Regions from separate parts of the Blautia sp. OF03-13 genome, predicted to be linked through region 1. Evidence: a T-box and tRNA genes for the amino acid it is inferred to sense, from the RefSeq annotation. Region 1 holds a T-box; the other regions hold tRNA genes.
The links. The T-box of region 1 lies ahead of DXA55_RS10820 (proline--tRNA ligase). A T-box ahead of a tRNA ligase gene usually reads a tRNA of that ligase, here a tRNA-Pro.
Positions count from the first base shown of each region.

Region 2: it encodes a tRNA-Pro, which carries the amino acid that the T-box ahead of DXA55_RS10820 (proline--tRNA ligase) is inferred to sense. The anticodon was not compared.
Region 3: it encodes a tRNA-Pro, which carries the amino acid that the T-box ahead of DXA55_RS10820 (proline--tRNA ligase) is inferred to sense. The anticodon was not compared.

Region 1 is NZ_QTVR01000012.1:72,138-76,474, reverse strand. It holds gene DXA55_RS10825 (NUDIX hydrolase) at 1-496, opposite strand, end outside; gene DXA55_RS10820 (proline--tRNA ligase) at 571-2,274, opposite strand; T-box leader at 2,455-2,757, opposite strand; gene DXA55_RS10815 (hypothetical protein) at 2,837-3,109, opposite strand; gene DXA55_RS10810 (alpha/beta hydrolase) at 3,130-3,960, opposite strand; gene DXA55_RS10805 (Cof-type HAD-IIB family hydrolase) at 4,292-4,337, shown strand, end outside.
Region 2 is NZ_QTVR01000002.1:102,496-106,832, forward strand. It holds gene ilvN (acetolactate synthase small subunit) at 1-431, shown strand, start outside; gene ilvC (ketol-acid reductoisomerase) at 590-1,609, shown strand; gene DXA55_RS01795 (sporulation initiation factor Spo0A C-terminal domain-containing protein) at 1,767-2,123, opposite strand; tRNA gene DXA55_RS01800 (tRNA-Pro) at 2,389-2,462, shown strand; gene DXA55_RS01805 (substrate-binding domain-containing protein) at 2,620-3,585, shown strand; gene DXA55_RS01810 (extracellular solute-binding protein) at 3,886-4,337, shown strand, end outside.
Region 3 is NZ_QTVR01000003.1:193,104-197,440, reverse strand. It holds gene DXA55_RS03540 (response regulator) at 1-598, opposite strand, end outside; gene DXA55_RS18050 (HAD family hydrolase) at 1,109-1,321, opposite strand; gene DXA55_RS03535 (HAD hydrolase family protein) at 1,306-1,893, opposite strand; tRNA gene DXA55_RS03530 (tRNA-Pro) at 1,993-2,066, opposite strand; gene DXA55_RS03525 (PcsB-like coiled-coil domain-containing protein) at 2,303-3,595, opposite strand; gene DXA55_RS03520 (RsmF rRNA methyltransferase first C-terminal domain-containing protein) at 3,786-4,337, opposite strand, start outside.

The DNA of each region.
Region 1 (4,337 bases):
CAAATGCCTGGCGGATGCTGTCGTAATGCAGGAATTTACCTTCTGCGGCGTACCCTTTGATTTCGTCCAATGTAGCAAAACGGTAGCCGTCTGTTTCTTCCTCCTGAAGATGAAGATCTTCGTCTTTGATATCCATCACGAAGCGATAAACATCGACAAAGTAATTGTCTCCCTCATCCGGGTTGATGCGCCGGTAGGTAAAGAGATAACCGCCGTCAGCCTTGCTCACATCGAGTCCGGTTTCCTCTCTGACCTCACGGCGCACGGCCTCCCAGGAGCTCTCTCCTGCCTGTGCCGCGCCGCCGGAAACCTCCCACCAGCCCGGTGCCCAGGCTTTCGTCATGACACGTTTTGTGATAAGAAAGGTCCCATCCGGTCTTGCGATTACGCCGAGTACGGTCAGGTGAAACTCGCCCGGCTTCATATGCCAGTCATTCCGTCTCATCGTACGGCCGGTCGGCTGTTTATTTTCATCATAGATATCCCAGAGTTCCATATCGTGTTTTCTCCTGTCGAACTTCTTCCGAGCCCCATCGCGATTTTTCTTCCCTGTCGCATGGTTCTGAATCATTACAGATACTGTTTAATCTCTTCCATTACATTTTCCAGCGGAATTTGTGTTTTCAGAGTCTTATCGCGGGATGCAACCTCGACAACGCCCTGTTTCATGTTTTTCGGGCTTACGATGATGCGCAGCGGAATGCCGAGCAGGTCGGCATCGGCAAACATTACGCCGGCTCTGACGCTTCTGTCGTCGTAGATCACTTCGATGCCTGCGTTCTGCAGATCCTCGTACAACTTGTCCGCATATGCTCTGACTTCCTCGTCATCGACGCGGACTGCACAGAGGTGTACCTGCCACGGAGCGATAGCTTTCGGCCAGATCGGGCCGTACTCATCGTGATGTGCCTCGCAGACCGATGCTGCCAGACGGCCGACACCGATACCGTAGCATCCCATGATCGGGGTCTTGCTCTCGCCATTTGCATCGACATAGGTCATATTCATGGATTTTGTATATTTGGTTCCAAGCTGGAAGATATTTCCGACCTCGATACCTCTGGAGATCTTCACGGTCTTTTTGCCGCATTTCGGGCAGATGCCGCCCTCCTGGATTTTTGCAAAATCGTGATACTCGGCATTCGGAACGTCGCGCTCCATGTCGAGTCCTTTGTAATGATGCTCTGCCTCGTTGGCTCCGCAGGAAAGGTTGTTTCTTCCCTCGAGGGATTTATCATAGAGAACAACGGCATCTCCGTTCACCTTCAGGTTCACCGGTCCGATATAGCCTGCGTTCAGTCCGCATTCTTCGGTGATCACGGCTGCGTGAACCTGCTCGCCGAGGAAGTTGACCAGCTTCGTCTCGTTGACTTCGAGATCGCCGCGGATGAAAAGGACAACGTATTTATCATCGACATTCTGCTGATAAACAACGGCTTTGCAGGAGTTCTTTGTCTCGTCTCCGAAGAAATTGCAGACGTCTTCAATGGTGTGGACGTTCGGTGTATAAACCTTTTCGAGTGCAGCGGATTCTGCGTCTCTTGCGATGTCGGAAATATTCTCAGCTGCCTCCATGTTGGCTCTGTAATCGCAGGAATCACACAGAACGATGGAATCCTCTCCGACCGGAGTCAGAAGCATGAACTCATGGGAGATGTTGCCGCCCATCATACCGGAATCGGATTTGACAGATACCACCTCCGGCACGCCGACACGCTCGAAGATGCGCTCGTATGCTGCGTGGCATTTCTCGTAATACTGCTCCAGATCTTCCTGGCTGGTATGGAAGGAGTAAGCATCCTTCATCGTAAACTCACGCACACGGATCAGTCCGGCTCTCGGACGGGCCTCATCACGGAATTTTGTCTGGATCTGATAGATCATAAACGGATATTTGGTGTAGCTCTGTGCATACTCGCGTACAAGGTGTACGGCTGCCTCCTCGTGGGTCATGCCGAGTACCATTTTGGCATTGTTGCGGTCGGTGAAGCGCAGCAGCTCATCGCCGATGCTATCGTAACGGCCGGACTCATCCCACAGAGAAGCAGGCATGACAACCGGAAACTGCACCTCCTGGCCGTCGATTTTGTCCATCTCCTCGCGCAGGATCTGCTCGATTTTGCGCACAATGCGGCGCAGCGGCAGATAGGAAGAATAGATTCCGTTTGCCATATATTTGATGTATCCGCCTTTTACCATAATAGCATGGCTGTCGATGACACAGTCAGCAGGTCTTTCTTTGAAGCGCTCTCCTACTAATTTTTCAAGTTTCATTTTCTGATTTCCTCCTTATTCTTTGGGTTTTCAACATCTGAAATCTTCCAGACGCGAGAACATTCCAGCCTGTCCGATTTTAAGCTTTTATACAACATTTTACGCATCTAACTCATCACTGAAGTAACGAGTTAGATGCTTCGTTTTCAAACAGAAAAAAGCCCTAAACCGCAAGCTGCAGTTTAGGGCGAATTTTTTTATCCGCGGTACCACCTAAATTCAGGAAAACTCCTGCACTCTGACACAAAGCATTTGTACCCCACGATTTTTGTATTTTGTAATACGCGTGATCTCTGCTCTCTGTACCTTCTCTGTAACGGGAGATCCCGGTGCAGCCTACGAAATAAATTTTTCCTGATGGATTTTCTTCTCTTCGGTGCACAGCTCCAAGACCGGTTCACGATAGATTCTGCAAAAAGCTTTCACCTGCCGCTTTCTCTCTGAATGCGCTCTGTCGCTACTGTTTCTTTTCGTCGCTTTTTCACTGCACTGATTGTAGCAGAAACCGGAAAAGAATGCAAGCCCGTTCCTTCTGCTTTTTCTGCATAAACGCCCGCCCAGGTTACAGGCCTTCCCGATACATTCTGCTGATTGCCGCCTGGGCTTCCTCAGACTGTTTTTTCTCAATCCATGCTTTGCGGTCACTCAGGATAGCCAGCATCTCATCGACAACGTCCTCGGCGCGCGGGCTTGTGACGCGGTAGAGATAGCCGAGCATCCGCGTGGCGGTAAAATCGGTGTTCATCTGGCGGTATGCAATTTCCCGGCAGAAGTCGTCCGGGTAACCGTTGTGTTTTAACGCACGGTACAATTCGTCATTTCTCGTTTCTGGCATTGCCTGTCTCCCTTTTTCCTTTAAACATTTACGTTTCCGCTGTTCAGACCTTCCGTCTTTTCCTCAAGTGGCAGCCAGTCCAGTGCCTTTTTGATCCACTCATCCCAGAAATCCCATTCATGGCCACCCTTGCTCTCATAGTAGACAATGTCCATGCCGCTCTCTTCCATCCGTTTATGGTAGAGACGGTTTACTTCCAGAAGTCCGTCCTCTGTTCCGCACGCCTGGAATACGGTCGGCACATTGACAGACGGATCTTTTTTCCGTGCTTCCTTTAACTGCTCGATAAGAACAGCCGGGTTTTTGTCACTCTTTGCTGCTTCGACCAGATTTCCGAAATAACCTTCTTCATGTGCAAAGCTGTCCGCTCTGCTCTCTTCCGGATTTTCCAGCACATGAAGTGCACCGGACAGGCAGATCACAGCCCCGAAGGTATCGTGATATTTCAGGCCATTTCTGAGTGCGCCAAAACCACCCATGGAAAGGCCTCCGATAAAGGTGTCTTCTCTTTTTCTGGACAGCGGAAACATTTTTCTTGTAATCTCAACCAGTTCTTCTCCGATAAACTGTCCGTGCATGGCACCGATGGACGGCTGATCCACATAAAACGCATTCTCGCCGGCCGGCATGACAACGGCAAGGTTTTTCTCCTCTGCCCATCTTTGGATTCTGGTTCCATGAACCCAGTCTGTCTCATTCCCAAAAATGCCATGCAGCAAATACAGCGTTTTAAACGGTTTTTCCTCGCGCTCCGGCTGCCCAAAGGTAAATTTGTCGACCGGCAGAATAACCTGCAGCGGTACGGTGCGCATTAAAGTTTTTGACATGAAGCTTACCTGAATAAATGCCATAATAAAAATCCCCCTGTGGATATATATTTTTCTTTATTTTACGCCTTATTTCCGCATTTCGTCAACGTGGAGTTTTGCGTTCCTCCGGTTCCGGCTTGCACCCCGAAGCAATTCACGATATAATCATGTTTATAGCAATCCCAGAAAATAATGCAAAAAATTCAGCACTGCAGAACGTGAATTACTGCGTCACGGATTTTCGTCGTACCCCGGTACGCCTTCAAATCCGTTCCTTGTAATTCGCGCCCTGCAGCACTGTCTTTTTTGCGTTATTTTCTGGTCTTGCTATAGTTTGAATTTTTTCTGTGACAAGATAAGGAGATTTTCTATTATGATAAAGTTGATTGCAACCGATGTCGATGGAACGCTCGTCAAAG
Region 2 (4,337 bases), on a different contig from region 1:
GCCGACGCGGATACAATATCGAGACGATCACCGCCGGTGTGACAGCAGACCCGCGATACACAAGAATGACTGTTGTTCTGTACTGCAGTGATGAAATGATTCTGGAGCAGATCAAAAAACAGCTGGCAAAACTTGTCGATGTGCGGGATATCAAAGAGCTGAAGCCGGACGAGAGTGTCAGACGAGAGCTGATGCTGGTCAAAATCCGTGTGAATGAAAATGAACGCCGCAATGTCATCGCCATCTCCGATGTCTTCCGTGGAAGAATCGTGGATGTGGGACAGGAAAGCCTGATTGTAGAGCTGACCGGAAACCAGTCAAAGCTCGAAGGGTTCCTGAATCTGGTACAGGGATACGAAATCCTGGAACTGGCCAGAACAGGAGTGACAGGACTCTCCAGAGGAGCCCACGATGTGCGTTACCTCGATTAACGCAGATCACATTACATACGTTTGCTAGAGGAATGAAATTTTTGTATAGAAAAGTTCATTTCCCTGACAAACAGCAAAAGGCAGAAATGCTTTTCGCTGTATAAATTGACCGACCTGCCGCCGGTCAAGACATTCTATATATTATGGAGGAAAATAAAATGGCAGCAAGACTTTTTTATCAGGAAGATTGTAATCTCTCTTTACTGGAAGGCAAAAAAATCGCAATTATCGGCTACGGAAGCCAGGGACATGCTCATGCACTGAACCTGAAAGATTCCGGCTGTGATGTTATTATTGGACTTTATGAAGGCAGCAAATCCTGGGCAAAAGCAGAGGCACAGGGATTCAAAGTATACACCGCTGCTGAGGCTGCAAAACAGGCTGATATCATCATGATCCTGATCAACGATGAAAAACAGGCTGCAATGTACAAAAAAGATATCGAGCCAAACCTGGAAGAGGGCAACATGCTGATGTTCGCTCATGGTTTCGCTATCCACTTCGGACAGATCGTACCTCCGAAGAACGTAGATGTAGCTATGATCGCTCCGAAAGCACCTGGCCACACAGTAAGAAGCGAGTATCAGGCTGGCAAAGGAACTCCTTGCCTGGTTGCTGTTGAGCAGGATTACACCGGAAAAGCTCTGGACAGAGCACTGGCTTACGGCCTTGGAATCGGCGGAGCAAGAGCTGGTCTTCTGGAGACAACCTTCAGAACTGAGACCGAAACAGACCTGTTCGGTGAGCAGGCAGTTCTCTGCGGCGGTGTATGCGCCCTGATGCAGGCTGGATTTGAGACTCTGTGCGAGGCTGGATACGACCCAAGAAACGCATACTTCGAGTGCATCCATGAGATGAAACTGATCGTAGACCTGATCTATCAGTCGGGATTCTCCGGAATGAGATACTCCATCTCCAACACAGCCGAGTACGGCGATTACATCACCGGACCGAAGATCATCACAGAAGAAACCAAGAAGACCATGAAGAAGATCCTTTCCGATATCCAGGATGGTACTTTCGCAAAAGACTTCCTTCTGGATATGTCCCCAGCAGGCGGACAGGCTCACTTCCGTGCAATGAGAAGAAAAGCTGCAGAGCATCCGTCAGAGAAAGTCGGAGAAGAAGTCAGAAAACTGTACAGCTGGAGCAACGAGGACAAACTGATCAACAACTAATCGGTTTGCTGTCAAATGATCCATATCGGGAGGCTGCCTTTGCGGGCAGTCTCCTTTTTTCGTTCTATCGTTTTATCATAGAAAAAACACTTCCGCGCCATGCATATCCCCCAATATGATAGGGCGCGGAAGTGTTATCTTTTCTGTATTCGTTTTTTTATGCCTCCTGACGACAGGCAGGAAAAGCACGGTAGTATTTGATATAAGAACTTAAAATATCAAAAAATTCGGAATTGGTCGGTTTTGTCAGAACCGGATGCACAGAAAGCGAAAAGAGCAGATCACGGTTTCCGCGGGTCCAGCAGACGGAAATAGCGGTGCGGATGTCTCGTTCGACGCAGGAGGACGATACCTGAAACGTTTGCGCGATCTTTGGGTACAGCGTTTTGCTGACCCGAAGGAGATAATCTTCGTCTTCCATGCATAAAGCGATACCATAGGCGAGATAGCGAAATCCGCGGTATTTTGCACCAATTCCTAAAGAGTGTAGTAGAAAGTAAATTTCAGTTTCCATTACGATGTCTCCTTTTATTCAGTTTTTACATAGTCTTTGCAGACGGGCATGCCAGAGGTGAAAGTTTGTATGGCATACGATTTTCCCCTTTCACTTATGATACGTGGAAAACGTCGAAAAATTACATATTCAGAAAGAAAAAGTGACAATATAGTAAAATAAAAGAGAATATGACACGAAATAAAGAAATAAATGTAATGAAACGGGAGAGGGAAAAATAACATTGATTTTTCAGAAGTTCGCTGGTATAATGAAAACATGATTACGGGGTATGGCGTAGCTTGGTAGCGCGCACGGCTGGGGGCCGTGAGGTCGCAGGTTCAAATCCTGTTGCCCCGATCGGTAAGAGTGTCGTTTTACGGCACTTTTTTTCTTACGGACAAAGACGTGTGCGGAAGAAAAATGAATTGCGCAGAAAAAACAGGGAGGAAGTTATGGGGAAAGTAACGATACAGAGTATGGCAAAGGAGCTGGGACTGTCCCGGAATACGGTTGCATGGCATTAAAGGATGATCCGAAGGTAGCTCCGGTGACGCGGGAGAGAGTTCTTCGGATGGCGAAAAGAAATGGCTATCTGGGCGAAAATGTATATGTGGAAGAAGTTCGGGCACCGCAGGAGAAGCATTACAATATTATGGTTCTGCGTACGCGGGATGCCGCTGTTTATTGGGACCGTGTCGTGAGCGGCATCTCCGAGGAGGCGAGCCTCAATAACTGTCAGACGCGCGTTGCGGTCGTGACGGAGCGGGAGGAGGAGAACGGCATTCTGCCGCTCGGCCTGAATGAAAATATCGATGCGATCTTCTGCATTAAAATGCTGCCGCCGGAATATATGCAGAAACTGGTAAATCTGGGTTACCGCATCTTTCAGCTCGACCATTACTGCGGCATCGAACAGCGGCCGATGGGCGATATCGTGCGTGTGGACGGTGTGCAGCCGGTGAGTCTTCTGACGTCCCATCTGATCGGGCAGGGCATGACGCGGATCGGTTTCCTAAGTGAGCACAGCAGCACGTATGAGTCGATGCATGACCGGTATGTCGGTTTCCTTGCAGCGATGGAACAGGCGGGCATTCCGCTCGATGAGGAGCTTGTGCGCCCCAATATGGAGAGCGATCATTTTTATTACCCGGAAAATTTTGACAAGATTGTGGCGAGCTACGATACACTGCCGGAAGCGATTGTCTGCGGCAACGATATGATCGCCAAAAGATTGACAGAATCCTTCCGGAAAATCGGCGTGCGCGTGCCGGAGGATGTGGCACTGACCGGATTTGATGATGATGAGGACCGGATGCTGTATCCGTTCTTCTCAACCGTTCATGTCGATACGAAGTGGCTTGGCCGCCGTATGGTGCATGAATTTTTATGGCGGGAGGAGCACCCGGAAGCGCCGAAAGAACGGATTCTCGTTTCGGGGGAGGTTGTGGTGCGCCGTTCCTCGTGCAAGCGCCAGGGATAGAAAGAAATAGAAAAAACAGGAAAAAGTGAACAAAGAAAGAAAGCCAGGGACGCCCCGGCGGACGAGAAGAAAAACCGTCTGCCGGGGCGTTTCCGGCTCCCTTTTTGCGATGATTCAAATTCGTGCATAAATGCCATGTAGAAAAACACTAATTAATAATGCAAAATGGTGCATTTAAGGAAAGCTAAACTGAACAAAAATGACAAAAACGCAAGAATAAAAACCTCGTTAATATCACACATTAAAAAATAATAGTGCAAAATAATGCATTATATCGCCGGAAGGAAGGGAGAGAGCGAAATGCAGGAATGGACGGAGGACCGCTGCAACCTGGATATCGATATCATCGCACTGCCGGGCTGGTCGGATGCAACATCCAAAATTTCCCTTCTGATGGGCGATGAGACACAGCGACCGGACATCATCTGGTGGTGGAACATGGAAGCTGACTATACGAAATGGGTAGACGCAGGCCTTCTGGTGGATGTTTCTCAGTATATGAAGAAATACACCAACATGGTTGACTACTACAACAGCGTAGATCCTGGCGTTATGTTCTATGCATCCGGAGACAACGGAATTTACCGTATCCCGGGCGACGTTGCAGAGCCGGCATGTGAGACTCTGTGGATCCGGAAAGACTGGCTGGACAACTTAGGACTGGCTGTTCCGACTACACTGGATGAGCTGGATGAGCTCAAGGAAATCCACGGAAAACAGGTAGAGGATTACCAGAAATACCTGGAAGAGTA
Region 3 (4,337 bases), on a different contig from region 1:
TATCCTGTGGATGCAGAAGATCTGACCAGGATTCCAGTTTATTCGGAAAGTCCAGAGTGTCATGATAGACAAGCATTTTTCGGAATTCATGACTCCAGTTTGCATTCACAATCTCACTGTTTTCGTCACAGTCAAAATACCAGAAGCCGGAACAGATAGCCTCATTGAGCAGTGTCAAATTTACATGATCCCAGTTGACCTGTACGGACATAACCCAGATCTGTCTGCCCGCCTCATCTGTCGCATCCTCTTTACAAAGCCGTACATTTTTCACTGTACCGTCTGCTGTAAGGATCTGTGCTTCCCCTGTTCCGTGAAGCTGCAAAAAATGGTCTCGCTCCTGTCTATCTTCCTCGTCATAAAAGAAGTTTCTCAATGAGCCTTTTGTCTGTTCCATGAAAGTATCGAATGTATATCCTGTACTATGCAACAGCAGATTATTCACAGACAAAATAGACAGGTTTTGGTCATAAGATCCTGTCATTATACCTACCCCGCCATTATTTTCCAGTGTTTTCTGTACGGCCTGTGACATAGCCTGTGTCTGTCCCGTTACAGCCTCACCTAAAGAATATATTTTGTCTTCATACTTTTCCATTTTATAAAAATCCTCTCTCTGTTTTATACTTCATTATCCTGCTTTTATCTGTATACAGAGAACCTGTCCCTGCCAGTTTTACATTTACGTTATAATATCCTACAAAACGTGAAAAACAGGTATACGGATTTGAGAAGTTGCAGCCACTACACACAATATTCATACAAAATTCTCTTTATGTTTTCAATTTTTATAGGCTTTGCCAAGTGAGCATTCATTCCTGCTGCCAGACACTTACTCCGATCGTTCCTGCTGTAAAACGGTATCTGAGGCTTTTTTTATTTATCTGATTTTTTTCTGTTTCCATGGAACTTCTGAACGCTCACCTCCTGGTATCATTACAAATATACATAAAAACTCATTTTTATATTACCATGAAATTTTTTACTTTGCAATGCACATACCTTTTCAGACGCTGCTTTTCTTGTTTCCTTTTTCAGAAAATTGCAACCAAAGGGGCGCACCTGAAAATTTCTTTTCAAATGCGCCCCTTCGCTTTCTTTTTTTCTGTCAGATCAATCCGTAATGCTCCATCGCCTTTGCCACGCCGTCCCGCTCGACGGTATCGGTTACGTACTCTGTGTACGGATCCAGAATCTCATCATGTTTTCCAAGCGCAATGGTGTGTGCGCCGCACCGGAACATGGTAAGGTCGTTGCTGCTGTCGCCAAATACGTATGCATCTTCTTTCTCCAGCTGAAACTGTTTCAGCGCATAGTCCACAGCTGTTCCTTTGCTGCAGCCGTGCGGAACGATTTCGTATACACCGCCGCGCGGTCCATGATATCAAACTCCTGCTCAAATTCACGGTACATACGTTCTATATCAGACTGTGCATCGGTTACGATACAAAATTTATCGTAAATGATTCCTTTTGTCTCCGCTGTCTCCGCGAGTCCGATTCCGACAGCAGCGAAATAGGCACGGGTCTGCTCGACCTCCCGAAAACGGGATACCTCCGACGAAAAATAAACATTATCCGTTCCCTCCAGAATCATGCCGATCCTGCACTCCTTTAAAATAACCGGGATTTCCTCACAGCGCTTTTTCGGAATCGTCTGATGCATCAGGATTTCGCCGTCCCGGCGCAGATAGGTCCCGCAGCCGCACAGAAATCCGGAAAACGGAAGCTTTTTCAGCTCCTCGGGCAGCTCCGACCAGGTGCGGCCGGTATTAATAAACGTAAGATTTCCTTTTTCCGCTGTCTTTTTCAATGCATCGAGCGCGCTCTGCGGAATTTCTTTTGTAATCTCACTCAGTAACGTTCCATCAATATCAAAAAATAATGCTTTCACAAAAATTTCCTCCTCGTGTACTGTTTCCTGTTCTCTTTCTGACATACGAAAAAATGCCGAAGCTCTTGATTGTCAAGGCTTTCGGCATTTTCATTCCAGTCGAAGCGACGGGATTCGAACCCACGACCTCTGCGTCCCGAACGCAGCGCTCTACCAAACTGAGCCACGCTTCGATTTTATTTGTTTTCTGAACTCTCGTCCGTCAACAATAGCTATTATATATGATGTCTATAGGAATGTCAACACCTTTTTTGAAATTTTTTTAATTTTTTTTATTATTGCTTCAAAAGGTACATTTCACACGGGTTTGCGGCCTTTTTGGTGTTCTTTTAGAATGACAGTTTCTGAGAAAGTCAAAAAAAGAGATATGCCGGAAGTTCTGTTCCGGCATATCTCTTATCTTTGTTTCTCAGCTCAGCTGATATACATCTGCATACTGCACGCCGAAGCTCAGCGCCTCGGAATGGCTGCTGCAGAAGATGTCTACGTGGCCGTAAGCGGTTCCGCGGTCTTCTACCGTGTAAACCTGGCCGTTGATCATCAGTTTTGTGCCAAATGGTACACCGCCCATGGCAATCGTTCTGCCGGCGGTCGGTGTGGTTCCGCTCGCGGTGGATCCGCCGGACCACTGTCCGGTACAGATGGAACAGGAGCAATATCCTGTCAGTTTAAATCTTCCAAGGTATGTTCCGCTGGAGGAGCTGCTGGAAGTATCTGACGCGGATGGACTCCCCGTTGTCGTGGAGGATGCGCTGCTGTCCGAAGAACTGCTTCCGGAGCTGCTGCTTGTATCGGTATCTGCTTTCGCTGCGGCATTTGCTGCTTCTGCGGCTGCGACTCTTGCGGCCTCGGCCTCGGCTGCCTGTTTTCTGGCGGCCTCTGCCTCAGCTTCTGCGGCAGCCTGCTGTGCGGCGGCTGCTTCCTCTTCTGCTTTCTTCTGCGCTGCAATCTCCTCTTCTTTCGCCTGACGGATCAGGTCGTTGATTGCATCTGCTTTGCTGTTGATTTCATCTACCAGTGCACTCTCGCTGGATTTTGCATCGTCCAGCTCTGCGGAGTAGGTACGGAGTTCCTGATAAGCTGCTGCGTACAGCTCCTGGATGGCTTCCTGCTGATCGCTGCTCTGCTGCTGCAGTTCTACGATCGCTGCCTGCTCTTCCTGCACCTGTGTTTCTTTTTCTTTTACCTGGTCTACCGTGTCTTCATACTCCTGCATAAGATCGCGGTCGAAATCGGAAATTTTCTGTATGTATTCTGCCCGGCTGATCAGCTCTGAAATGCTTTTGGAAGAAAAGAGCATTGCCATGTATCCGTTTCCGGAAGAATTTTCATACATATACTGGATACGGAGCTTCATCGCTTCGTACTGCTCTTCTTCTTTTGCTTTTGCATCTTCCAGATCTGCCTGAATCTGTACCAGTTCGTTCTGCTTCGCATCATACTGATCCTGAAGCTCCTGCAGACGGTTCTGCAGATCGTCCAGCTGCTGGTTCAGTTCGGAAAGATATTCTTCTGATTGTCCCTTTTTGGAATTGAGTTCGTCAATCCTGCTCTGTATGCTGTCAAGCTGAGACTGTGCGGCAGCCTGTTCTGCCTGAGCATTTGAAATTTTCTCCTTTGTACTGGCACCATAGCATGGCAGAACGGTTGCTGCCGTAAGCACTGTGGCCAAAACCAGGCTGAATAATTTCTTTTTTTTCATGTCGTACACCTCATACTTATTACGTTCTGTTGCTGATTGTCACTCCAAGTTACTGCGGAAAATGGGCCTTTTTTCCCGCCGTACTTTGCCATTATAACACAAGTATGTCTGAAATGAAAGTCTTTTTTAATTTCTGTTAATAACTTTGTAATATTTCGACGTTTTTCCTGCAAAAACTGGCATGATTTTTCTACTTTCTCCATCCAACAGGGTACTTATTTTTCAAGGTTCCATTGACCAGTTTGCCCCATCCAAGGCCGAATCCATCGACGCAGACCAGCTTCCAGCCCGACGGCGATGCGGTCTCTCCCGGCTCTACGGAAATTGTCTCACCGTGGAGATATTTTTCGGTACGCTCGTCATCTGCCTTTAAATTCATGTAATCTTTGAACTTGTCCGCGGAGAGTGTCACGGCAAACGGCTGTGACGGCTCGAAACGGTCTTTTTTCAGTTCACCGAGATACAGACCGTTCCGCAGGAAATGAAGATTCCGCACGCCATCCGGCAGGGACGGGGAATGGTATACTTTTCCGGCACGGACTTCCAGTTCCTCCACCGGGATCGGTGCTGTCATCCGGGACAGGAAATCGGAAAGGATCTGTTTTTCTGCTTTCGACGGACCCGGTGCTTCCGTTCCGCGGTCTTTTTTCCGGTTTTTCTGTTTTTTGTTTTTCTTTTCGATCGGTTTTTCTTCTGTCTCATAAGGAATGGCTTCGCCTTTTTTGCGGAACAGGGCAAGGTA